3 regions of the Streptomyces sp. P1-3 genome follow, and region 3 is predicted to be linked to each of the others. Evidence: riboswitches for the same ligand, from Rfam matches in the RefSeq annotation. Region 3 holds a riboswitch; each other region holds the start of a gene.

Region 1 (7,609 bases), 3.6 Mb from region 3:
CGCGAGGGTCTTCTCGGCGGCGAAGCGGATCCGTGCCGGCAGCAGGCCGAGCCCGTCGACCGTCCCCGCCCTGGACTCGACGTCGTCCTCGATGCGCTCGGCGAGCATCTGGAAGCCGCCGCAGATGCCCAGCACCGGCCGCCCCTCGGCGGCGCGCCGCACGACGGCGTCGGCCAGGCCCCGCTCCCGCAGCCACGCCAGCGCCCGCACGGTGCCGCGGGTGCCGGGCAGCACCACCAGGTCGGCGTCGGCCAGCTCCTCCGGCCGGTCCACGAACCGCACGATCACGCCGGGTTCGGCGGCCAGCGCGTCCACGTCCGTGAAGTTCGACATCAGGGGGACGGCGGCGACCGCGACCCGCAGCACATCCGCGCCGTGCGGCGGCGCGACGACGCTCTCCCGAACCGCCCCGCGCATCGACACGCTCAGCCCGTCCTCCTCGTCGATGCCGAGCCCGTGCGCGTACGGCAGCACGCCGAGCGTGGGTCGCCCGGTCAGGTCGCGGAGCATGTCCAGGCCCGGCTCCAGCAGTGTCACGTCGCCGCGGAACTTGTTCACCACATAGCCCGCGACATGCCGCTGGTCCTCGGGCGACAGCAGCGCCGTCGTACCGAAGAAGGACGCGAACACCCCGCCCCGGTCGATGTCGCCGACCACCACCACGGGCAGCGAGGCGGCCCGCGCGATCCCCATGTTGACGATGTCGGTGCGCCGCAGATTGATCTCGGCGGGGCTGCCCGCGCCCTCGCAGATCACCGCGTCGTGGGTACGGCGCAGCTCCTCCAGGCACTCCGTCACGGTGCCGAACAACGCCTCCTGCCGCCCGCTGTGGTAGCCGCGCGCGCTCAGCTCGCCCACCGGCTTGCCCAGCAGCACGACCTGGCTGCTGCGGTCGCCGCCCGGCTTGAGCAGGACGGGGTTCATCAGGGCGCTCGGCTCCACGCGCGCGGCCGCGGCCTGCATCGCCTGGGCGCGCCCGATCTCGGCGCCGTCGCGGGTGACGAACGAGTTCAGCGACATGTTCTGCGCCTTGAACGGCGCCACGGACACGCCCTTGCGGGCCAGCCACCGGCAGATGCCCGCCGTCACCACGCTCTTGCCCGCGTCCGAGGTCGTCCCCGCGACCAGCAGTCCGCCACCGAGGCGGCTTCGGTCGCCGCTCATGCCGCGTCTCCTTCAATCGCTTCTCCGCCCGCTGGGCCCCTCCTGCCCGAGGGCGGGCAAGGAGGGATCAGAGGTGCGGCCATCCCCAGCACCTGCTGCCCGGCGGCCGCGCGTGCGTCGCTCATAGGGGTCCCCCTTCCAGCGGCCACCGGCCGCGCTGCGTGCGGGGTGTGGCCCGCGGTAGACCATGCCCGGCGCGGCATCGCGGCACGCGGCCCGGCCGCGTACCGCGTGAGCGCGGCGTTCGCCTGCGCGGCGCGCGTATAAGAGGCGTACGGCGCGTACGAGGCGTACGGCGCGCCCCGCTGCGCGGGGCGCCCGGGTCGGATCGCGCGAGCGTGAGGAGCGCGCCGCGCCCCATCACGGGCGGACCGTGAGGCCGCCCGCGCCCGCGCGTACGCGTTGGCCGACGGGGCGGCGTACGACCTGCTGCCGCCGCCTGTGCGGTGCTCGGGACGGCACCGCGCCGCGTCGCCGGGGCCGCTCATGCCGCGTCCTTCCCGGCGGCCGCTCGCCGCCTCGCACCGTGGCCGGGCGACCGCTGCCCGCGGTCGCCGCGTCCGGCGGGAGAGGCCGGCCCCGCCGTGTGCCTGCCCGACGCGGGCGCCGGTGACCTGGTACGCGTGGCCGCTCATCCGGCCCCCGTTCCAGCCGCCTTCGGCCGTACCGGTCCCCGGCCGCCGCCGGACAGGGCCGACCGCAGGGCGCAGACCGCCAGCCGTCCCGCGACGGACGTCGCCAGCGCCAGCACCCCGACCCGCCGCGACAGCCGGGCCGCGCGCGCGACGTCGGCGACCTCCACCGGCCGCCCCTCGGCGTTCAGTACGGGTCGGTGCTCCACTCGGCCGCCGTAGGCGAGGGTGCCGCCCAGCCGCACCCCCAGCGCCCCCGCGAAGGACGCCTCGACGGGGCCCGCGTTGGGGCTCGGGTGCGCACCGCCGTCCGCGCGCCACACCCGCCGGGCGCCGCGCGGATCCGGTCCGGCGACCGCGGCCAGCGCCGCCGTGAGCCGGGCGCCCGGCCATCCGGCGACGTCGTCCAGCCGGGCCGACGCCCAGCCGAACCGCCGGTGGCGCGGCGACTTGTGGCCCACCATCGCGTCCAGGGTGTTGACGGCACGGAAGCCCACCAGCCCCGGTACGCCGCCGATCGCCCCCCACACCAGGGCGCCCACGACCGCGTCGGAGGTGTTCTCGGCCACCGACTCCACGACCGCGCGCGCGATCTGCTGTCCGTCCAGTGCCTGCGGGTCGCGCCCGCACAGATGCGGCAGCCGCGCCCGGGCGGCGGCCAGGTCGCCGGCGGCGAGCGCGTTCCCGATGACGAGGGCCTCGCGGCGCAGCGACGTACCGCCCAGCACGGCCCACGTGGCGGCGGCGGTCAGCGCGATGTCGGCGGTCCTGGACAGGGACCGTACGGCGGGGGAGGCGGGAGAGAGGGAAGAGGCGGCGGCGGGCCGCCGTACGGCACGGGCCAGCAGCGCGGCACCGGCGGTCGCGCCGCCCGCGCACAGCAGCGTGTGGAGCGCCCCGTAGCCGCGGTGGTCGCGCCAGAGCCGCCGCTCGACGGCGGCGGCGGCCCGCCCGAAGGCGGCCACGGGATGCCCGCGGCGCGGATCGCCGACGGCCAGGTCGCAGGCGAAGCCGAGGGCGGCGCCGCACGCGAAGGACACGGCGTGGTCGGCACGCATCGGTCAGCCCGCCGTCACGCCTCGTCGGGCCGCTCGGGAGGCGGCGCCGGATGTCGGGGTCGGGGGAGCCGCGGCTGCGGGCGGCGGCGTGACGGTGCCGGGCATGGCGTGGTGTCCTCACTCAGGGTCCGCGCCCTGGCTCGACGTAACCGGCGGTGAGAGTCTCCTGGCTCCCGGATCGGCGCTTCCCCCGGCCTTCCAGCCCGCGTACGACGACCGCGCGTGGCGGCCGCGTCCGACGAGCCGTGACCTCGGCTCACGGTGGGGGAGCGCTCCCCGGTGACAGTGGCGGGACCGCGCCGGACTCGCACCGGCTTCCTCTCCTGCCGCCGTTTGGCCTCGGCAGTCCACCATGCTGCGGGAACGGCCGTCAACTCACCCTTGACCTGGGAAACTCGCCCTCGGCCCGGCACACGGCCGTGCCCCGGGACGGGTGTCCCGGGGCACGAGGGGCTGCGGCGCGGGCGGCCGTCAGCCGTTGACGATGAGGTTGATGCCGTAGGCGACGACCGCCGCGCACACCGCGTAGCAGGCGTACCCGAGGGTGCGTGCGAGGACGGACGGGCCGCCGGAGGCGGTCACCGCCGCCACCTCGGACTGCCCCTCGGGCTGCGGCTTACGGGACGTACCGACGATGCCGAGGGTGAAGACCCCGACCATGGCCACGGTCACCACGAGGCTGACGCCGAAGACCTGGCCGAGTGCTGCCCAGTCGATGTTCATGGAAGCGCTTCCTTACCTTGGCCGGGCGGTCAGGCCGTGGCCTGTGCGGGGGCGGCGGGGGTGGCGGCCGGCTCGGCGGACGCCGTGAACTCGGCCCGCTGCTCGGAGCCGGTCGGGGCGGCGGGTTCGGCCGGGGCCACGGGCCCGGCCGGCGGCGGGGCGACCGCCTGGAGCGCGGTGGTGACGACACCCGCGGGCTCGGTCTCGCTCACACCGGTGTCGTTGACGTTGGTGTGGTCCACCGGCTTGCGGCGCGATGCCACCCAGATCGCGGCGCAGGCGGCGCCGGCGAGGATCGCGACGGCCGTGACGCCCCAGTCGCCCTGCTTCGCCAGCAGCGCGGCCGCGGCACCGACCAGGCCGGCGGCCGGCAGGGTGAGCGCCCAGGCGGCGGCCATCCGGCCCGCGGTCGACCAGCGCACCACGCCGCCCTTGCGGCCGAGCCCCGCGCCCATCACGGCACCGGAGCAGACCTGGGTGGTGGAGAGCGCGAACCCGATGTGGGAGGAGGCCAGGATGGTCACCGCGGCGCCGGACTGGGCGGCGAAGCCCTGCGGCGGCTGGATGTCGGTGATGCCCTTGCCCATCGTGCGGATGATCCGCCAGCCGCCCAGGTACGTACCGAGCGCGATGGCGATACCGGCCGAGGCGATGACCCACAGCGGCGGGTCCGAGTCCGGGGCCAGCGCGCCGCCGGTGATCAGCGCCAGGGTCATCACACCCATGGTCTTCTGCGCGTCGTTGGTGCCGTGGGCCAGGGAGACCAGCCCGGCCGAGGCGATCTGCCCGGCCCGGTAGCCCTTGGCGCTGGCCTCGGGGTCGGTCTTCCGGGACGCGGCGTAGGTCAGCCGGGTCGCCAGCACGGTGGCGAGGCCCGCCACGACCGGCGCGGCGACGGCCGGGATCAGGACCTTCATGACGACCTCTTCGCCGTGCACGGCACCGAAGCCGACCGAGGCGACGGTCGCGCCGATCAGACCGCCGAACAGCGCGTGCGAGGAGCTGGAGGGCAGACCCGCGAGCCAGGTCAGCAGGTTCCAGATGATCGCACCCACCAACCCGGCGAAGATCACTTCGGGTTGGATTCCGGATTCGTCGATGATGCCTTTGGAGATGGTCGCGGCGACCTCGACGGAGAGAAAGGCGCCGACGAGGTTCAGCACCGCGGACATCGCGACCGCCACCTTGGGCTTGAGCGCGCCCGTGGAGATGGTGGTGGCCATGGCGTTGGCGGTGTCGTGGAAGCCGTTCGTAAAGTCGAACACCAAGGCCGTGATGATCACGATCCCGATGAGAAGCGTGATGTGTTCCATTCACCCAGGCAATCGTTCGGCGTCAGTGGCACGGCGACCGTAGGGACACAGGGTGAACGGAAGGTGAACTGGTGCAGGCCTGGCGGTGACGTGGCCGAGGGGGCGTGCGTCAGACCGCCCGCGCCTGCGGCAATCCGGGGTGGAAGTGACGCACGCGACATACGTGACGGACCTGGAAGGCCCGCGTCCCGCGGCGTCCCTACCTACCTACTAGTCCCGCGGTGCACCTTCCTACGAGTCCCACGGCGCTCCTACCTATAGGACCCGCATGGGGGACCTATGAGACCTACGGGACCCACGGGACCTTGTGCGAGGGACATCATCGCCCGGGTGCGCGGCGCGCCGTCTGGTCGGCGTGAGCGTGCCAGGCCGCCCCGGGGGCCGGGGCCGGGGGCCAGGGCCGTACGGCGCCAGGGCGGGGGGCGCCGGGGCCTGCTTCGGGTGCCGGGATCCGGGGCGCTGCGGCCCGGTGACGGCGCCGTCACCCGCGCGGGGACGTCCGCTGGCCGCTTCCCCCGTCCGCGCCCACACTGATGTGGTGCGCCTGCGTACCGCGGCGGCCGCGGCCGCCACCACCCTGCTCGGTGCCGGAGCGGCCGCGCTGGCGGCCGGACGGTACGCCGGCGACGCCGCGCTCAGGCCCACCCCGGACCGGCCGCTGCCCCACGACCCGCCGCTGACCGTGCACGCCGCCGGGGACGGCCGGATCACCCTGACCCGCAGCTTCGCCGCGCTGCGCCCCGGGCGCTACGGGCTCACCGGCCAGAACACCCACGCCGTCGTCGGGCCGGTCCTCGCGGACGTCCCGCACCCCGTCGACTGCGTGGTCCGCCGCCTGGAGCGGGTCACCTACGGTGCGCTGGCCCCCGGAGCCCGGGTGCGGCTGACCCCGCAGGTGTACGTCGGCAACCCCCGGGACGCCCTCGGCCTGGACCACGCCGACGTCGACATCCCCGGCGAACTCGGCGCGCTCCCCGCCTGGTTCGTCCCCGGCGCCCGCGCGACCTGGGTGATCACCGTGCACGGCCTGGGCACCACCCGTGAACACCCCATGGTGGCCCTGCCCTTCCTGCACCGGCACCGCTTCCCCGTCCTCGACCTCGCCTACCGCGGCGATCCCGGGGCGCCCCGTACGTCCCAGGGCGCCGGCTACCTCGGCGACGCCGAATGGCACGACGTGGACGCCGCCGTCCGCTACGCCGTGCGGTACGGCGCCCGGCGCGTGGTCCTCTACGGCTGGTCCACCGGTGCCTCGATGGCGCTGCGGACCGCCGCCAACTCCGCGCTGCGGCACCGGATCACCGGGCTCGTGCTGGACTCCCCGGTGCTCGACTGGCAGGCCACCGTGCGCGCCCTCGCCGCCTACCGGGTCCCCACCGCGCTGCTTCCGCTGGCCGTACGGGCCGCCCACGGGCGCATCCGGCCGCAGGGCCGCACCCGGCGCGCGGGCCCGCAGCACGCGGGCTCCGACCACGTGGACCCCGGGCAGCTGTCCGTGCCGACCCTGATCCTGCACGGTCCGGACGACACCCTGGCGCCCTGGGGCGCATCGCGCCAACTGGCCCGGCTCCGCACCGACCTGGTCACCCTTCACACCGTTCCGCACGCCCCGCACGCCGCCATGTGGAACGCCGACCCGCCCGGCTACGAAGAGACCCTGAGGCGGTTCCTGACACCGCTGATGTAGCGCTCGCGCACGGCCTGGCACGGCGCACCGTCCGGCACGGCGCACCGCCCGGCACGGTGCGCGGCCCGGCACGGTGCGCAGCCGGTCGGCGCGGCTTGCCGCGCACCGGCCCGGAGAGGTTCCCGCGCACCACGGGCGGCGCGGCCCCCACAGGATCCGTCGGCGCCGCACCCAAGGGGTCCGTCGGCGCGGCGCCCGCGGACCGGTCGTAGCGTCCCGGCGGTGGCCGGGAAATCCGCCGGACGGGTTCCGATTGGGCTTTCGGGCCGTCAAAGGCGAGACTGAGCCCGTGACGTCCCGTACTCCGCGCGACTCCAGGCTCCGACTCGTCCCCCGCCAGCCGATCGCCGCTGCCCGCCGGGGCATGGCACCCCGCGGCGCCAAGCGCCCGGCCCCGCGCCCGCCCGAGGGCACACCGCTGCCGGGGGAACTCGCCCGGCAGGCCCGGGCGGAACTCGCCGGTGCGGTACGGGTCGCCCGCTGGGCCACGGAGCAGGGCGCCCCCGGCACGCTCTCCGCCGAAGCCGCCGAACGGGCCGCCGCGGCCCTGGGCGGCACCCCCGAGCAGGTACGGGCAGAGTGGGACCGCGCCCGGCTCGTCGGGCTCGTGGAACCGCACGGGAACACCGCCCGCCCCGGCTGGCGGCTCCGGGCGTGGGACCGCGACGACACCGCCGTGCTGCGGGGCTGGGTCGCGCTCCTGGACGCCTGGTCCCTGGCCCGCCCCGCGCCGGAGGAGGCCGAACCCGCCGCGGTGGCGGAAGTGGTCGAAGCCGTACCGCAGTTGCTCTCCCTGCTCCAGCTGTCGGCGGGCCCGGTGCAGCTGCCGGTCCTGCTGGACATGCTCGAACAGCGGGTCGCGGAGCTCCGTACGGAGCGCTGCGAGGTGCCGTACGCCGCGGCTTCGGCGCCCGGCGGCGAGGGCGGCACGCCGGGAGGGAGCGGCACGGCCGGTGCGGATACCGCGCCGCTGGCGGCCCCCCGCGCGGGTGACGCTGGGCCCGCGCGCCCCAGCGGCGCTGAGCGCGCGCA
Region 2 (7,609 bases), 1.9 Mb from region 3:
CCTCGCGCAGCCGCCGCAGACGCGCCCCCGCGTAGGTCTTGCTCACTCGAAATCCGCCCTTCGCATGATTGGCAAACCGCGTGGAGAAGATTCGCAAAGCTTGGCACATGGCCACGGTTGTTGGCACCCAGTGCCGCTGACAGAGTCTCCATATGGCCAGCCGGGCCCGGTAGTCGGTTGGCTGGCCAGCAAATCGGCGGCACTCAGTGACGTGCCCTTCGCACAGTTCACAACACCTTTGCGAATCCACGCGACCCCCGGGAGACGGCCATGGCGCAGGCAGGGACGACGACGGCGACGGCTGAAGAGCTGGCACGGCGGTGGGCGACGGACCCGCGCTGGAAGGGGGTGGAGCGCACCTACGGCGCCGAGGACGTGGTGCGCCTGTCCGGCAGCGTCCGCGAGGAGCACACCCTGGCCAGGCGCGGAGCCGAGCGCCTGTGGCGCCAACTGCACGGCCAGGACTACATCCACGCCCTCGGCGCGCTCACCGGCGGCCAGGCCGTGCAGCAGGTCAGGGCCGGGCTCCAGGCCATCTACCTGTCCGGCTGGCAGGTGGCGGCCGACGCCAACCAGGCCGGGCACACCTACCCCGACCAGTCCCTCTACCCCGCCAACTCCGTGCCGCAGGTGGTGCGCCGGATCAACAACGCGCTGCTGCGCGCCGACCAGGTCGCCACCGCGGAAGGCGACGGGGACACCACCGACTGGCTCGCGCCGATCGTCGCCGACGCCGAGGCCGGGTTCGGCGGCCCGCTGAACGCCTTCGAGCTGACCAAGGCGATGATCGCCGCCGGAGCGGCCGGCATCCACTACGAGGACCAGCTCGCCTCCGAGAAGAAGTGCGGCCACCTCGGCGGCAAGGTGCTCGTGCCCACCGCCCAGCACATCCGCACCCTCAACGCCGCCCGTCTGGCCGCGGACATCGCCGACGTCCCGACCGTCATCGTGGCCCGTACCGACGCGCTCGCCGCGAACCTGCTGACCAGCGACGTCGACGAGCGGGACGCCCGGTTCTGCACCGGCGAGCGCACCGCGGAGGGCTTCTACCGGGTCGAGAACGGCATGGCACCGGCGATCGCCCGCGGCCTGGCCTACGCCCCGTACGCCGACCTGCTGTGGATGGAGACCGGCACGCCGGACCTGGCCCAGGCCCGGGAGTTCGCCGAGGCCATCCACGCCCGGTACCCGGACCAGATGCTGGCGTACAACTGCTCGCCGTCGTTCAACTGGAAGGCGGCGCTGGACGACGACCAGATCGCCAAGTTCCAGCGGGAACTGGGGGCGATGGGCTACCGCTTCCAGTTCATCACGCTGGCCGGCTTCCACTCGCTCAACCACGGCATGTTCGACCTGGCCCGCGGCTACGCCGAGCACGGCATGACCGCCTATGTCGACCTCCAGGAGCGGGAGTTCGCCGCCCAGAGCGAGGGCTTCACCGCGGTGCGGCACCAGCGCGAGGTCGGCACCGGCTACTTCGACCTGGTGTCCACCGCCGTCAACCCGGCCTCCTCGACCACCGCGCTGACCGGCTCCACCGAGGAAGAGCAGTTCCACTAGGCACCCCGTCGGCCGGGGCGCCACCCCGCGCCGGGCAACCCGCAGACAGGTGGGGGCCGGCCACTCCGCTTCACCCGGCCCCCACCGCTCCGCCCGAGGAGACCCGCATGTCCGCTACCCAATTGAGCAGCCGCGTCCAGGTTCTGGGCGAGCCGGGCGACCGCCACGACGAGATCCTCACCCCCGCGGCACTGGACTTCATCGCCCGCCTCGACGCGGCCGTCGCCGGCCGGCGCTTCGAACTGCTCGCCGAGCGCCGCCGCCGCGCCGAACGGCTCGCCTCCGGCGCACCACTGGACTTCCCGCTCGCGACCACCGCCATCCGCGCCGACCCCGACTGGCGCGTCGCCCCGCCCGCGCCGGGCCTGACCGACCGCCGGGTGGAGATCACCGGCCCGCCCGAGCGCAGGATGACCGTCAACGCCCTCAACTCCGGGGCACAGGTGTGGATGGCCGACTTCGAAGACGCCACCGCCCCCATCTGGGACAACATCATCGGCGGCCAGCTGAACCTGCTCGACGCCTGTCGGCGCCGCATCGACTTCACCACCCCCGACGGCAGGGCGTACCGGCTCGGCGACGACCCCGCCACCATCATGGTCCGCCCCCGCGGCTGGCACCTCACCGAGCAGCACCTGCTCATCGACGGCCGCCCCGTGCCCGCCTCACTCGTCGACCTCGGGCTGTACTTCTTCCACTGCGCCCAGCGGCAGATCGACGCCGGCCACGGCCCGTACTTCTACCTGCCCAAGCTGGAGAACCGTTACGAAGCCCGCCTGTGGAACGACGTCTTCGTCATCGCCCAGGACCTGCTCGGCATCCCGCGCGGCACCATCCGGGCCACCGTCCTCATCGAGACCATCACCGCCGCCTGCGAGATGGAGGAGATCCTCTACGAACTGCGCGAGCACTCCGCCGGGCTGAACGCGGGCCGCTGGGACTACCTCTTCAGCCTGATCAAGAACTTCGCGCACCGCCCCGACTTCGTCCTCCCGGACCGGGCGAAGGTCACCATGACCGCGCCGTTCATGCGCGCCTACACCGAACTGCTGGTACGAACCTGCCACAAGCGGGGCGCCCACGCGATCGGCGGCATGGCCGCCCATGTCCCCAGCCGCGACGCGCAGGCCAACGAGGCGGCTCTCGCCACGGTGCGCCTGGACAAGGAGCGCGAGGCCGAGGACGGCTTCGACGGCTCCTGGGTGGCCCACCCCGGCCTCGTCCCCGTCTGCCGCGACGTCTTCGACGGAGTGCTGGGCGACCGGCCCCACCAGATCGAACGCACCCGCGACGATGTGGAGGTGACCGCCGCCGACCTGCTGGCCGTCCGCCGCGTCAGCGGCCCGCCGACGCCCGAAGGCATCCGCGCGAACATCGCCGTCGCCCTGCGCTACTTCGACGCCTGGCTGCGCGGCAGCGGCGCCGTCGCGCTCCACGGGCTCATGGAGGACGCCGCGACCGCGGAGATCGCCCGCTGCCAGATCTGGCAGTGGGTACGCCACGGCGCCGCCGACCGCGACACCGTGCTGCGGCTGCTCGACACCGAGCGCGCGGCCCTGGAACGAGAACGACCCGACGCGCGCGCCGCGGAGGCCCGGGGCATCCTCGAACGCACCGCGCTGGCGAAGGAACTTCCGGCGTTCTTCACCCCCGACGCCTACGCGCGCCACCTCGTCCGCCGGCCGGAGGTGCGGTCATGAGCGCCTCCCTCCAGACCGTGAGCGGGTCCGTCCAGCGGGTCGGCGTGGTCGGCGGCGGCCAGATGGGCGCCGGCATCGCGGAGGTCTGCGCCCGCGCCGGGCTCGACACCGTGGTCTGCGAGGCGGACGCCGCGGCGGCCCGCGGGGCCCGGGAACGCGTGGCCGCCTCCCTCGAACGCGCCGTCCGGCGCGGCAGACTGGACCGCGTCCGCGCCGAGGACGCGCTTGCCCGGCTCGTCTTCACCGGCAGCCTCGACGACCTGGCCGACCGGCAGCTCGTCGTCGAGGCCGCCGTGGAGAACGCGGACGTGAAGACCGGGATCTTCGCCGCCCTCGACAAGATCGTCGAGGATCCGGAGGCGGTGCTGGCCACGAACACCTCCGCCATCCCCGTGATGCGCCTCGGCATGGCGACCCAGCGCGCCGACCGCGTGCTGGGCCTGCACTTCTTCAACCCGGTGCCCGTCATGCCGCTGGTGGAGATCGTCACCTCACTGCACACGAGCGCCGAAACGGTCCGTACCGCCGAGGACTTCGCCACCGCGACGCTCGGCAAGACCGCGATCCGCTCCCAGGACCGATCAGGGTTCGTCGTCAACGCCCTGCTCATCCCCTACCTCCTCGCGGCGATCCGGATGGCCGAATCCGGCTTCGCCACCGCCGCCGACGTGGACGCCGGCATGGAGCTGGGCTGCGCCCACCCGATGGGACCGCTCAAGCTGGCCGACCTGATCGGCCTCGACACGGTCGCCGCCATCGCGGAGTCCCTGTACGGCGAGTTCAAGGAGCCCCTCTACGCCCCGCCGCCGCTGCTCCAGCGGATGGTCGAGGCGGGGCTGCTCGGGCGGAAGACGGGCCGGGGATTCCACACCTACGACCGGGGCTGAGGGGCCCTGGGCCGGGGCCGGGGCCGAGGGAACCCGGGCCGCCGCGGGGCGGGGCGTGGAGCGGGCGACCGACCTGCTCCACGCCCCCGCTGCGCTGACGTTCCGTCCGGCGCTAGGCTGGCGGATGCAGCTGGTTCGCCCTGCCCGCCAGGCAGGCGCGTCGTAAGAGGGAACCCGGTGGGAATCCGGGACTGCCCCGCAGCGGTGAGCGGGAACGACCGCCGTCACACGCACTGGACCCGGCCGGGTCTGGGAAGCGACGGCCAGTAGGTGTCCGCCCTTCACGGGCGGAAGCGCCCGCGAGTCCGAAGACCTGCCCGTTGCCCGCGCGCGACCGATCGCGCGCGGAGATCTCGGTGACCTCGAGGGCGGGTCGGCGGTACTCCCGGACGCAGTCCGGGGGAGTCCACAGCGGGCGGACGCACACCGATCGTGGTGCGGTTTCCGCCTCGCTCGCCATCCCTTCGCGCCCTCGTCCCGTACCGGGATCTGTCAGGAGACACGCTCGCGAAGGAGAGTTCCGTGACAGCGAAGTCCGCAGCCGCGGCAGCACGGGCCACCGTGTACGGCTACCCCCGGCAAGGCCCGAACCGGGAACTGAAGAAGGCCGTCGAGGGCTACTGGAAGGGCCGCGTCAGCGCCGACGCCCTCCGGGAGTGCGCCGCCGCCCTGCGCCGGTCGAACTGGCGGCAGTTGGCCGACGCCGGCGTCCACGAGGTGCCGACGGGCGACTTCTCGTACTACGACCACGTCCTGGACACCAGCGTCATGGTCGGCGCGATTCCCGCCCGGCACCGCGCCGCCGTCGAGGCGGACGCACTCGACGGGTACTTCGCGATGGCCCGCGGCACCCAGGACGTGGCGCCGCTGGAGATGACCAAGTGGTTCGACACCAACTACCACTACCTGGTGCCCGAACTCGGTCCTGACACCGTCTTGACCGCCGACTCCACCAAGCAGGTCGCCGAGTTGAAGGAGGCCCTCGCCCTCGGGGCGGCCGCACGGCCGGTACTGGTCGGACCCGTCACCTACCTCCTGCTGGCCAAGCCCGCCCCCGGCGCCGCGGCGGACTTCGTCCCGCTGACGCTCCTCGACCGGCTCCTTCCGGTGTACGCCGAGGTGCTCGCCGACCTGCGCGCGGCCGGCGCCGAATGGGTGCAGCTCGACGAACCCGCCCTGGCCCAGGACCGCAGCCCGGCCGAGCTGAACGCCGCCGCCCGCGCCTACCGGGACCTGGGCGGCCTCGCCGACCGCCCGAAGCTGCTGGTCGCCTCCTACTTCGACCGGCTCGGCGAAGCCCTGCCCGTCCTGGCCAAGGCGCCGGTCGACGGACTGGCCCTCGACTTCACCGAATCCGCCGCCGCCAACCTCGACGACCTCGCCGCCGTCGGCGGGCTGCCCGGCAAGCGCCTGGTCGCCGGTGTCGTCAACGGCCGCAACATCTGGATCAACGACTTCGAGAAGTCCCTGTCCACCCTCGGCACGCTCCTCGGCCTCGCCGGCCAGGTCGACGTGTCCGCCTCCTGCTCCCTGCTGCACGTCCCGCTGGACGCCACCGCCGAGCGCGACATCGATCCGCAGGTCGCCCGCTGGCTCGCCTTCGCCCGCCAGAAGACCTCCGAGATCGTCACCCTCGCCCGCGGCCTGGCGCGGGGCACCGACACCATCGCGGCGGAACTCGCCGCCAACCGTGCCAGCCTGGCCTCCCGCGCGGGCTCCGCGCTCACCCGCGACCCGGCGGTGCGCGCCCGCGCCGCGGCCGTCACCGACGCCGACGGCCGCCGCTCGCAGTCGTACGCCGAACGGGCGGCCGCCCAGCGCGCCCACCTCCGCCTGCCCCTCCTGCCCACGACCACCATCGGCTCCTTCCCGCAGACCACCGACCTGCGTGCCGCCCGCGCCGACCTGCGCGCCGGACGCATCGACACCGCCGCCTACGAGGAGCGCATCAGGGACGAGATCCGGGAGGTCCTCTCCTTCCAGGAGAAGGCCGGGATCGACGTCCTGGTGCACGGCGAGCCCGAACGCAACGACATGGTGCAGTACTTCGCCGAGCAGCTGACGGGCTACCTCGCCACGCGGCACGGCTGGGTCCAGTCCTACGGCACCCGCTACGTCCGGCCGCCGATCCTGGCCGGCGACATCTCTCGCCCCGAACCGATGACGGTGCGCTGGACGACGTACGCCCAGTCACTCACCGACCGCCCGGTCAAGGGCATGCTCACCGGCCCCGTCACCATGCTGGCCTGGTCCTTCGTCCGCGACGACCAGCCGCTGGGCGACACCGCCCGCCAGGTCGCACTCGCCCTGCGGGACGAGGTCGGCGACCTCGAAGCGGCCGGCACCTCGGTGATCCAGGTGGACGAGCCCGCGCTGCGCGAGACGCTGCCGCTGCGCGCGGCCGACCGTCCGGCGTACCTGGAATGGGCCACCGAGGCGTTCCGCCTGACCACCAGCGGGGTCCGCCCGGACACCCAGATCCACACCCACATGTGCTACGCCGAGTTCGGCGACATCCTCCAGGCCATCGACGACCTCGACGCCGACGTCATCAGCCTGGAGGCCGCCCGCTCCCACATGCAGGTGGCCCGGGAACTCGCGACGTCCGGCTACCACCGCGAGGCCGGCCCCGGTGTCTACGACATCCACTCCCCGCGCGTCCCGACCACGGCCGAGGCCGCGGCCCTGCTGCGCAAGGGGCTCGACGCCATTCCCGCCGAGCGGCTGTGGGTCAACCCCGACTGCGGGCTGAAGACCCGCGGCTGGCCCGAGGTACGGGCCTCGCTGGAGAACATGGTGACGGCGGCCCGCGACGTCCGGGACGGCCTGCCCGCCACGACGTCCTGAGGTGCTTGCCCGCCGCGGCCTCCTGAGATGACAGCGGCCGGGACGGACGCGCGCTTTGTCCGCCCCGGCCGCGGCCGCGGCAAGCCGTGAAGATCCCACCCGGTCGCCGCCTCCCTTTCACCCGTTCTCCGGTGACGGGGTGCGGCGACCGGCAGGGCGGGCATTGAATGCTCGCATGCGGGCGCCACAGCCTCCGCGTGAGCGGGCCACATCCGGTGCACCGCGGCCGAAGGGCGGGTTGCGGCGCATCGGCGAGTGGTGCGCCCGCCACTTCGTAACCGTCATCGTCCTCTGGCTGGCCGCCCTCGCGGGACTCCAGGTACTGGACCGGGCGCACGGGGGCGAGTACTCGGACGACTTCACGCTGTCCGGCACGCAGTCGCAGGACGGCATCGACGTACTCAAGGCGCATGAACCGGCGGCCGGCGGCTACAGCGCCCAGATCGTGCTGCACGACGCCGCCGAGCCGCTCACCGATGTCAGCGGCCAGGTCTCCTCCGCCGTCGGTGACCTCAAGAAGCTGCCGCACGTGCTCGCCGTGCAGAACCCGCTGCCCGCACCAGGATCGAAGCCACCGCCGAAGCCCACCGGCGGCCAGGACGTCGGGCCGCTGTC
Region 3 (7,609 bases):
ACTCGGCCAGATCCTCCCCAGCGCTGAGCGCTTCACAGCTCGTCCTCCTCTTGCTTGAGCACGGTTCGCAGGTAGTAGGCGGTCAGTCCGAGCAGGATCACGATGGTGAGCACCGAGATCGCGGCGCCCATGCCGTAGTGCTGGTTGCCGAAGCCCTCGACGAAGGCGTAGACGGGGAGGGTCTCGGTGAGGCGGTTCGGGCCGCCCTCGTTGATCACGAAGACCTGCGGGAACGCCTTGAAGACCCAGATGACCTCGAGGAAGGTGGTGGCGAGCAGGAAGGGCTTGAGGAACGGGAAGGTCACCGAGGTGAACGACTTCCAGGTCCCGGCGCCGTCCAGGGCCGCGGCCTCGTACAGCTCCTTGGGGATGGTGGTCGTCGCGGCGTAGAGGTTGATCGCCACGAAGGGGATCGACTGCCAGACGATCAGCAGGGTGATCACGAAGAAGGTGGAGAACTGGCTGCCGGTCCAGTTGTAGTCGGCCATCGAGTGCCAGCCGAGCCTGTCCAGCACCCAGTTGACGACGCCGAAGCGCTGGGCGAACAGCCACTGGTAGACGGTGGTGGCGGCGATGACGGGCATCGCCCAGGCGAGCACCAGCCCGACCGAGAGCAGGAGCCGCATCCGCTTGCCGAGCCTGGCCAGCAGCAGCCCGACCAGAGTGCCGAGCACCATGATCAGGACGACGTTGACGCCGGTGAAGACCACCGAGCGGCCGGTGACGCGCCAGAACTCGTCGCTGCTCAGCGCCTCGCGGTAGTTCTCGGTCCCGTTCCACTCGGTGAGGTGCTGGATGAGCTGCTTCATGTTCAGGTTCTGGAACGACAGCATGCCGTTCTTCACCAGGGGCCAGCCCAGGAACACCAGCGTGGCGGCGACCGCGGGCAGGAGCAGCAGATAGGGGGCGGTGCCGGTGGCCCGGGGACGCCCGCGGGCGGGACCCTTGGCGGGCCCCGCGCCGGCGGGGGCGTCGGCCGGCGGGGCGGTGTCCGCCCGTCTGGCTTGCGCCGACGTGCTTGCCATCTGGTTACCGCTCCTGGCTGAGGCGCTTGTTCAGCTCGTCCTCGACCGACTCGGCGGCATCCGCGTGCGACTCACCGTTCAGCACGGCGGTCATGTAGGCCTTGATGGGGTTCGGCGCGTTCTCCACCGCGGCCCACTCGGGGATCAGCGGGGTGGTGCCGCCGGCCTTGACCGCCGGGGCGGCGGCCTCGGCGGCGGCGTTGCCCTTCAGCGCGGTCTGCAGGGAGACCTTGTTCGGGATCACGCCGGCTTCCTCGGCCAGCCGGCTCTCGAGGGTGTCGGACAGCGCGATCTTCAGGAACTCCTTGGCCAGCTCCTGCTTCTCGCTGCCCGCGGCGACGGCGAGGTTGGAGCCGCCGAGGAAGACGCCCTCCGGCTTGCCGGCGGTCTCCCCCGGGATGGTGAAGTAGCCGATCTCCTTCTCGATCTTCGGGTTGGCCTTGATCGCCACACCGGCTTCCCAGCCCATGCCGATGAAGGCGCCCGTCTTGCCCTTGGCGAAGACCTCGCCCTGCTGCGGGGTGGCCTCGTCCTTGTCCTTGGGGGCCTTGCTGAAGGACTGGTACTGCTTGTAGATGTCCATGGCCTTGCCGACCTTGGGGTCGGCGAGGTTGGAGACCCACTTGTCGCCGTCCTTCTTCACCAGTTCGGCGCCGGCGCCGATCGTCAGGCCGTCGAAGAAGTACCAGTTCTGCCCGGGCAGATAGATCGGCTCGGCATCGGTCTTCTTCTCGATCGTGTCCAGCGCCTTGAAGAACTCGGTGCGGGTCTTCGGCATCTCCTTGATGCCGGCCTCGGCCCAGATCTTCTTGTTGTAGAGGACGACGCGGTTGGCGGCGTACCACGGGGCGGCGTACTGCTTGCCGTCGTAGACCGCGGACTGGTTCAGCGACTCGGTCCAGTCGGCGCCGATGGACTTCTTGAGGTCGGTCAGGTCGGCCAGGCCGCCGGTCTCGGCGTAGGCGGGGGTCTGGGTGTTACCGATCTCGATGACGTCCGGCGGATCGGATTCCGACAGCGCGGTGGTGATCTTCTGCTGGATGCCGTTCCACTGCTGCGTCTCGATCTTCAGCTTGGCGCCGGTCCGCTTCTCGAACTCGGCCTTGACGTCCTTGGTCCAGCCGTCGGGAGTGGAGCCGTCCATCGCCCAGACGGTGAGCGTCTCCCCCTTGAAGCCGTCCGCCCCCGACTTCTTGTCGCCGTCGCCGGACCCACAGGCCGCGACGCTCACCAGCATTGCCGCGACACCGGTCGCCGCTATGAGCCCACGCTTCACCGCACACTCCTCAACAGGACTGGATTGGTCTTTAATGGTTTAGACCAGTGCCCCGCAGCTTGGCCTAGACCTTTAGGGGTGTCAAGGGTGTATAAGAGTCGCTGTCGGCTCCGTTACCGGACCGACATCACACGACATCTGAGCCGAGGGGCCGCCTGGCCGTGCCACGATGTGAGCCGCTGAAGACGGAGGAGCCGGTGACGGCAGCAGGACAGGAGGCGGGAAGGCGCGTCATGGAGACCGACGGGGATACGGCCGGGTCTCCGGCCGAGACCGGCAACGGGACCGGCGGGACGCGCACCGCACGCGTGCCCAAGTACTACCGGCTCAAGCGGCACCTGCTGGAGATGACCGAGACCCTGCCGCCCGGCACCGCGGTCCCCCCGGAGCGCACACTGGCCGCCGAGTTCGACACCTCGCGCACGACGGTGCGCCAGGCGCTCCAGGAGCTGGTGGTCGAGGGGCGGCTGGAGCGGATCCAGGGGAAGGGCACCTTCGTCGCCAAGCCCAAGGTCTCCCAGGCCCTGCAACTGACCTCGTACACCGAGGACATGAAGGCCCAGGGCCTCGAGCCCACCTCGCAGCTGCTCGACATCGGCTACGTGACCGCCGACGACCGGCTCGCCGAACTGCTGGATATCGCCACGGGCGGCCGGGTGCTGCGGATCGAGCGGCTTCGGCTGGCCAGCGGGGAGCCGATGGCGATCGAGACCACGCACCTGTCGGCCAAGCGCTTCCCCGCCCTGCGGCGCAGCCTGGTGAAGTACGCGTCGCTGTACACGGCGCTGGCCGAGGTGTACGACGTCCGCCTGGCCGAGGCGGAGGAGACGATCGAGACCTCGCTGGCCACCCCGCGCGAGGCGGGCCTGCTCGGCACGGACGTCGGGCTGCCCATGCTGATGCTGTCCCGGCACTCGCTGGACGCCAACGGCGAGCCGGTGGAGTGGGTGCGCTCGGTCTACCGCGGCGACCGCTACAAGTTCGTCGCGCGGCTTCAGCGGCCCAACGGCTGACCATTTGTTTGTCATACCGATATACGGACAGGTAGTGACGGGCGTCGTACCCCTGGCCTAGATTTCGTGCGCATTACCGCAGGTGATCAACGAGGGGGCGGAGCCGCCGCATGTCCGAAAAACCCGGTACACAAGGCATCAGACCGGTCGTCACACCCTCGCGTGTGGTGATCGGTCTCTGCCTGGTCACGCCGTTCGTCGCGATGCTGTGGGTCGGCTCGTACGCGAAGGTCGACCCCAAGGCGTTCGGGATCCCCTTCTTCTACTGGTACCAGATGCTGTGGGTGCTGATCTCGACCGGGCTGACGGCGATCGCGTACGTCCTGGTCCGCCGTGAGCAGCGGGCGCTGCGCGCGTCCCGCGAGGGGGGTGCGGCGAAGTGAACGACGGAGTGAACGGCGTGGCACTCACCGTCTTCATCGTCTTCTTCCTGGCCGTCACCGTCATGGGCTTCATGGCCGCGCGCTGGCGGGCGGCCGAGAACGCCGACAACCTCGACGAGTGGGGTCTGGGCGGGCGCAGCTTCGGCACCTGGATCACCTGGTTCCTGCTGGGCGGCGACCTGTACACCGCGTACACCTTCGTCGCGGTCCCGGCCGCGGTGTACGCGGCGGGCGCGGCCGGCTTCTTCGCCGTCCCGTACACGATCCTCGTCTATCCGCTGATCTTCACCTTCCTGCCCCGCCTGTGGTCCGTGTCGCACAAGCACGGGTACGTCACCACCTCGGACTTCGTCCGCGGCCGCTTCGGCTCCAAGGGGCTGTCGCTGGCCGTCGCGGTCACCGGCATCCTCGCCACGATGCCCTATATCGCGCTGCAGCTCGTCGGCATCCAGGCGGTGCTGGACGTGATGGGCGTCGGTGGCGGCGAGGACACCAACTGGTTCATCAAGGACCTGCCGCTGCTCATCGCCTTCGGCGTGCTCGCGGCGTACACCTACTCCTCCGGGCTGCGCGCGCCCGCGCTGATCGCCTTCGTCAAGGACACCCTGATCTACATCGTCATCGTGGTGGCGATCATCTACATCCCGATCAAGCTGGGCGGCTTCGACGACATCTTCGCCAAGGCCGGGGAGGCGTTCTCGCAGCCGAACGAGGCGACCGGGAAGCCACGCGGCGCACTGGCGCCACCGGAGGCCTCGCAGTGGGCGTACGCGACGCTGGCGCTCGGCTCCGCGCTGGCGCTGTTCATGTACCCGCACTCCATCACCGCGACGCTCTCCAGCCGCAGCCGTGAGGTGATCCGCCGCAACACCACCATCCTGCCGCTGTACTCGCTGATGCTCGGACTGCTGGCGCTGCTGGGCTTCATGGCGATCGCGGCGGGCGTGAAGGTGGAGAACGGGCAGCTCGCCATCCCGCAGCTGTTCGAGGACATGTTCCCGGACTGGTTCGCGGGCGTGGCGTTCGCCGCGATCGGCATCGGCGCGCTGGTGCCGGCCGCGATCATGTCGATCGCCGCGGCGAACCTGTTCACCCGCAACATCTACAAGGACTTCCTCAAGCCCGACGCCACCCCGGAGCAGGAGACGAAGGTCTCCAAGCTGGTCTCCCTGCTGGTCAAGGTGGGCGCGCTGGCCTTCGTCCTGACCATGGACAAGACGGTGGCGATCAACTTCCAGCTACTGGGCGGGATCTGGATCCTGCAGACCTTCCCGGCACTGGTGGGCGGTCTGTTCACCCGCTGGTTCCACCGCTGGGCGCTGCTCGCGGGGTGGGCGGTCGGCATGGTCTACGGCACGGTCGCGGCGTACGGCGTGGCCAGCCCCACCCAGAAGCACTTCGGCGGCAGCCAGAAGGAGATCCCGGGCATTGGTGAGATCGGCTACATCGGCCTGACCGCCTTCGTCCTGAACGTGGCCGTCACGGTCGCCCTGACCGTCGTCCTGCGGGCCCTGAAGGCGCCCGACGGCATCGACGAGACCTCCCCCGAGGACTACACGGCGGACGCGGGCGACCCGCGCGCCAAGGCCGAGCCGGCCGTGGAGGCGGCCGGGGCGGCGCCGGTGAAGACGCCGGGCGGACACTGACGGCGCACGGCGCACAGCCGCGAGGTAGCGTGGAGGACAGGGGCGTGGCGCTCTCGCCGCGCCCCTTCCGCATGCCGGCGTACGCCTCCAACAGCCTCCCGATATAGCACATTCGTGCGAAAGCTCAAACCGAGTGACACAACATGTGGTGGCGCGTGCGGCAGTCAACACAAGATGTATGCTCATCCTCGCTGTCGCCGCAGGGGAATCCGGCGCGAATCCGGAACTGTCCCGCAACGGTGTACGTGTGTGCTTTTGCGTGCGCGTGAAGTCCGACTACCTGCCGACGGCCTCGAACACGTCCGGGCCTCGCGGGTTGGGCCGGTGGACGCTGCGCGGCATGCCCTGCTCCGGTACGGCACGCCCGTATGCGCCCATCGCGCACCACCCCTCCTGGCCCCCCAGCCGAGCGAGGGAGAGCACTTCCGTGACCATCGCGCCCGCCGATCCGGTTTCAGCGGCCCAGGACTCCAAGGGCTCCGCGGCCGCCACCGACGCGCCCGGAACCGCCCTGTTGCGTACCCTGACCGATCTCACCGCGGATCTTCCCGCCACCGACCCCGGCAAGGTCGCCGCCGCCGCGCTGCGCGGCCGGCACGCCGGGTCCGACGAGGCGGAGTTGCGGGCCCTGGCCACCGAGGCCGCCGCCGGCCTGATCTCCGAGGAACCGGAGTACTCCCGGCTCGCCGCCCGGCTGCTGACCCTCGCCATCGCCGAGGAGGCGGCCGGGCAGGGCGCGGTCTCCTTCTCCGCCTCCGTCGAGGTGGGCCACCGCGAGGGCCTGATCGCCGACTCCACGGCCGCCTTCGTACGGACCCACGCCGCCCGCCTGGACACCCTGGTCGACAAGACGCTGGCCGACGGCGCCGACGACCGCTTCGGCTACTTCGGCCTGCGCACCCTGCACAGCCGCTACCTGCTGCGCCACCCCATCACCCGTCAGGTGGTCGAGACCCCGCAGCACTTCCTGCTGCGCGTGGCCTGCGGGCTGGCCGAGGACCTCTCGGACCGGGCCCTGGAGGACGTCTGCGAGCTGTACCGGCTGACCAGCACGCTGTCGTACCTGCCCAGCTCCCCCACCCTGTTCAACTCCGGCACCCGCCACCCGCAGATGTCGTCCTGCTATCTGCTGGACTCGCCGCTGGACGAGCTGGACTCGATCTACAACCGCTACCACCAGGTGGCGCGGCTGTCGAAGCACGCCGGCGGCATCGGCCTGTCGTACTCCCGCATCCGGGCCCGCGGGTCACTGATCCGAGGCACGAACGGGCACTCCAACGGCATCGTGCCGTTCCTGCGGACCCTCGACGCCTCGGTCGCCGCCGTCAACCAGGGCGGTCGCCGCAAGGGCGCGGCCTGCGTCTACCTGGAGACCTGGCACGCGGACATCGAGGAGTTCCTGGAGCTGCGGGACAACACCGGTGAGGAGGCCCGCCGCACCCACAACCTCAACATCGCGCACTGGATCCCGGACGAGTTCATGCGCCGGGTCGAGGCCGACGCCGACTGGTCGCTGTTCTCCCCGTCCGACACTCCCGAGCTGGTCGACCTGTGGGGCGAGCGGTTCGACGAGGCGTACCGCAAGGCCGAGGCCGAGGGCAAGGCCATCAAGACCGTCTCCGCCCGGCAGCTGTACGCGCGGATGATGCGGACGCTCGCGCAGACCGGCAACGGCTGGATGACGTTCAAGGACGCCGCCAACCGCACCGCCAACCAGACCGCCGAGCCCGGCAAGGTCGTCCACTCCTCCAACCTGTGCACCGAGATCCTGGAGGTCACCGACGACGGCGAGACGGCCGTGTGCAACCTGGGCTCGGTCAACCTGGCCGCGCACCTGGGCGCGGACGGCGACATGGACTGGGAGAAGCTGGACCGCACGGTCCGTACGGCCGTCACCTTCCTCGACCGCGTGGTGGACATCAACTTCTACCCCACGGAAGAGGCCGGGGCCTCCAACTCCCGCTGGCGGCCGGTGGGCCTGGGTCTGATGGGCCTTCAGGACGTGTTCTTCCGGCTGCGGCTGCCCTTCGACTCCGCCGAGGCCAAGGCGCTGTCGACCAAGATCTCCGAGCGCATCATGCTCGCGGCGTACGAGGCGTCCTGCGACCTCGCCGAGCGGCACGGCCCGCACCCCGCCTGGTCGGCGACCCGCACCGCACGCGGCGTGCTGCACCCCGACCACTACGCCGACGCGCAGATGACGTGGCCCGAGCGGTGGGAGGCGCTCCGCACGCGGATGTCCACCTCCGGCATGCGGAACTCGCTG

What was found. A riboswitch is a leader RNA that binds a small molecule or an ion and turns the genes downstream of it on or off. The one in region 3 is predicted to bind cobalamin.
Region 1: linked by a shared signal. The riboswitch ahead of ACQUSR_RS26170 (cobalamin biosynthesis protein) and the one ahead of ACQUSR_RS10555 (ribonucleoside-diphosphate reductase subunit alpha) in region 3 are both predicted to bind cobalamin.
Region 2: linked by a shared signal. The riboswitch ahead of metE (5-methyltetrahydropteroyltriglutamate--homocysteine S-methyltransferase) and the one ahead of ACQUSR_RS10555 (ribonucleoside-diphosphate reductase subunit alpha) in region 3 are both predicted to bind cobalamin.

What each region holds. Positions count from the first base shown of each region.
Region 1 is NZ_CP192512.1:6,127,965-6,135,573, forward strand. It holds gene ACQUSR_RS26165 (cobyric acid synthase) at 1-1,164, opposite strand, end outside; gene ACQUSR_RS26170 (cobalamin biosynthesis protein) at 1,796-2,854, opposite strand; cobalamin riboswitch at 3,015-3,174, opposite strand; gene ACQUSR_RS26175 (hypothetical protein) at 3,326-3,577, opposite strand; gene ACQUSR_RS26180 (inorganic phosphate transporter) at 3,607-4,890, opposite strand; gene ACQUSR_RS26185 (alpha/beta hydrolase) at 5,429-6,577, shown strand; gene ACQUSR_RS26190 (hypothetical protein) at 6,867-7,609, shown strand, end outside.
Region 2 is NZ_CP192512.1:653,012-660,620, reverse strand. It holds gene ACQUSR_RS02905 (short-chain fatty acyl-CoA regulator family protein) at 1-46, opposite strand, end outside; gene aceA (isocitrate lyase) at 271-1,560, shown strand; gene aceB (malate synthase A) at 1,668-3,260, shown strand; gene ACQUSR_RS02890 (3-hydroxybutyryl-CoA dehydrogenase) at 3,257-4,147, shown strand; cobalamin riboswitch at 4,275-4,470, shown strand; gene metE (5-methyltetrahydropteroyltriglutamate--homocysteine S-methyltransferase) at 4,670-6,994, shown strand; gene ACQUSR_RS02880 (MMPL family transporter) at 7,170-7,609, shown strand, end outside.
Region 3 is NZ_CP192512.1:2,568,745-2,576,353, forward strand. It holds gene ACQUSR_RS10520 (carbohydrate ABC transporter permease) at 1-36, opposite strand, end outside; gene ACQUSR_RS10525 (carbohydrate ABC transporter permease) at 33-1,025, opposite strand; gene ACQUSR_RS10530 (extracellular solute-binding protein) at 1,030-2,301, opposite strand; gene ACQUSR_RS10535 (GntR family transcriptional regulator) at 2,535-3,314, shown strand; gene ACQUSR_RS10540 (DUF3311 domain-containing protein) at 3,425-3,697, shown strand; gene mctP (monocarboxylate uptake permease MctP) at 3,694-5,343, shown strand; cobalamin riboswitch at 5,488-5,645, shown strand; gene ACQUSR_RS10550 (hypothetical protein) at 5,620-5,766, opposite strand; gene ACQUSR_RS10555 (ribonucleoside-diphosphate reductase subunit alpha) at 5,771-7,609, shown strand, end outside.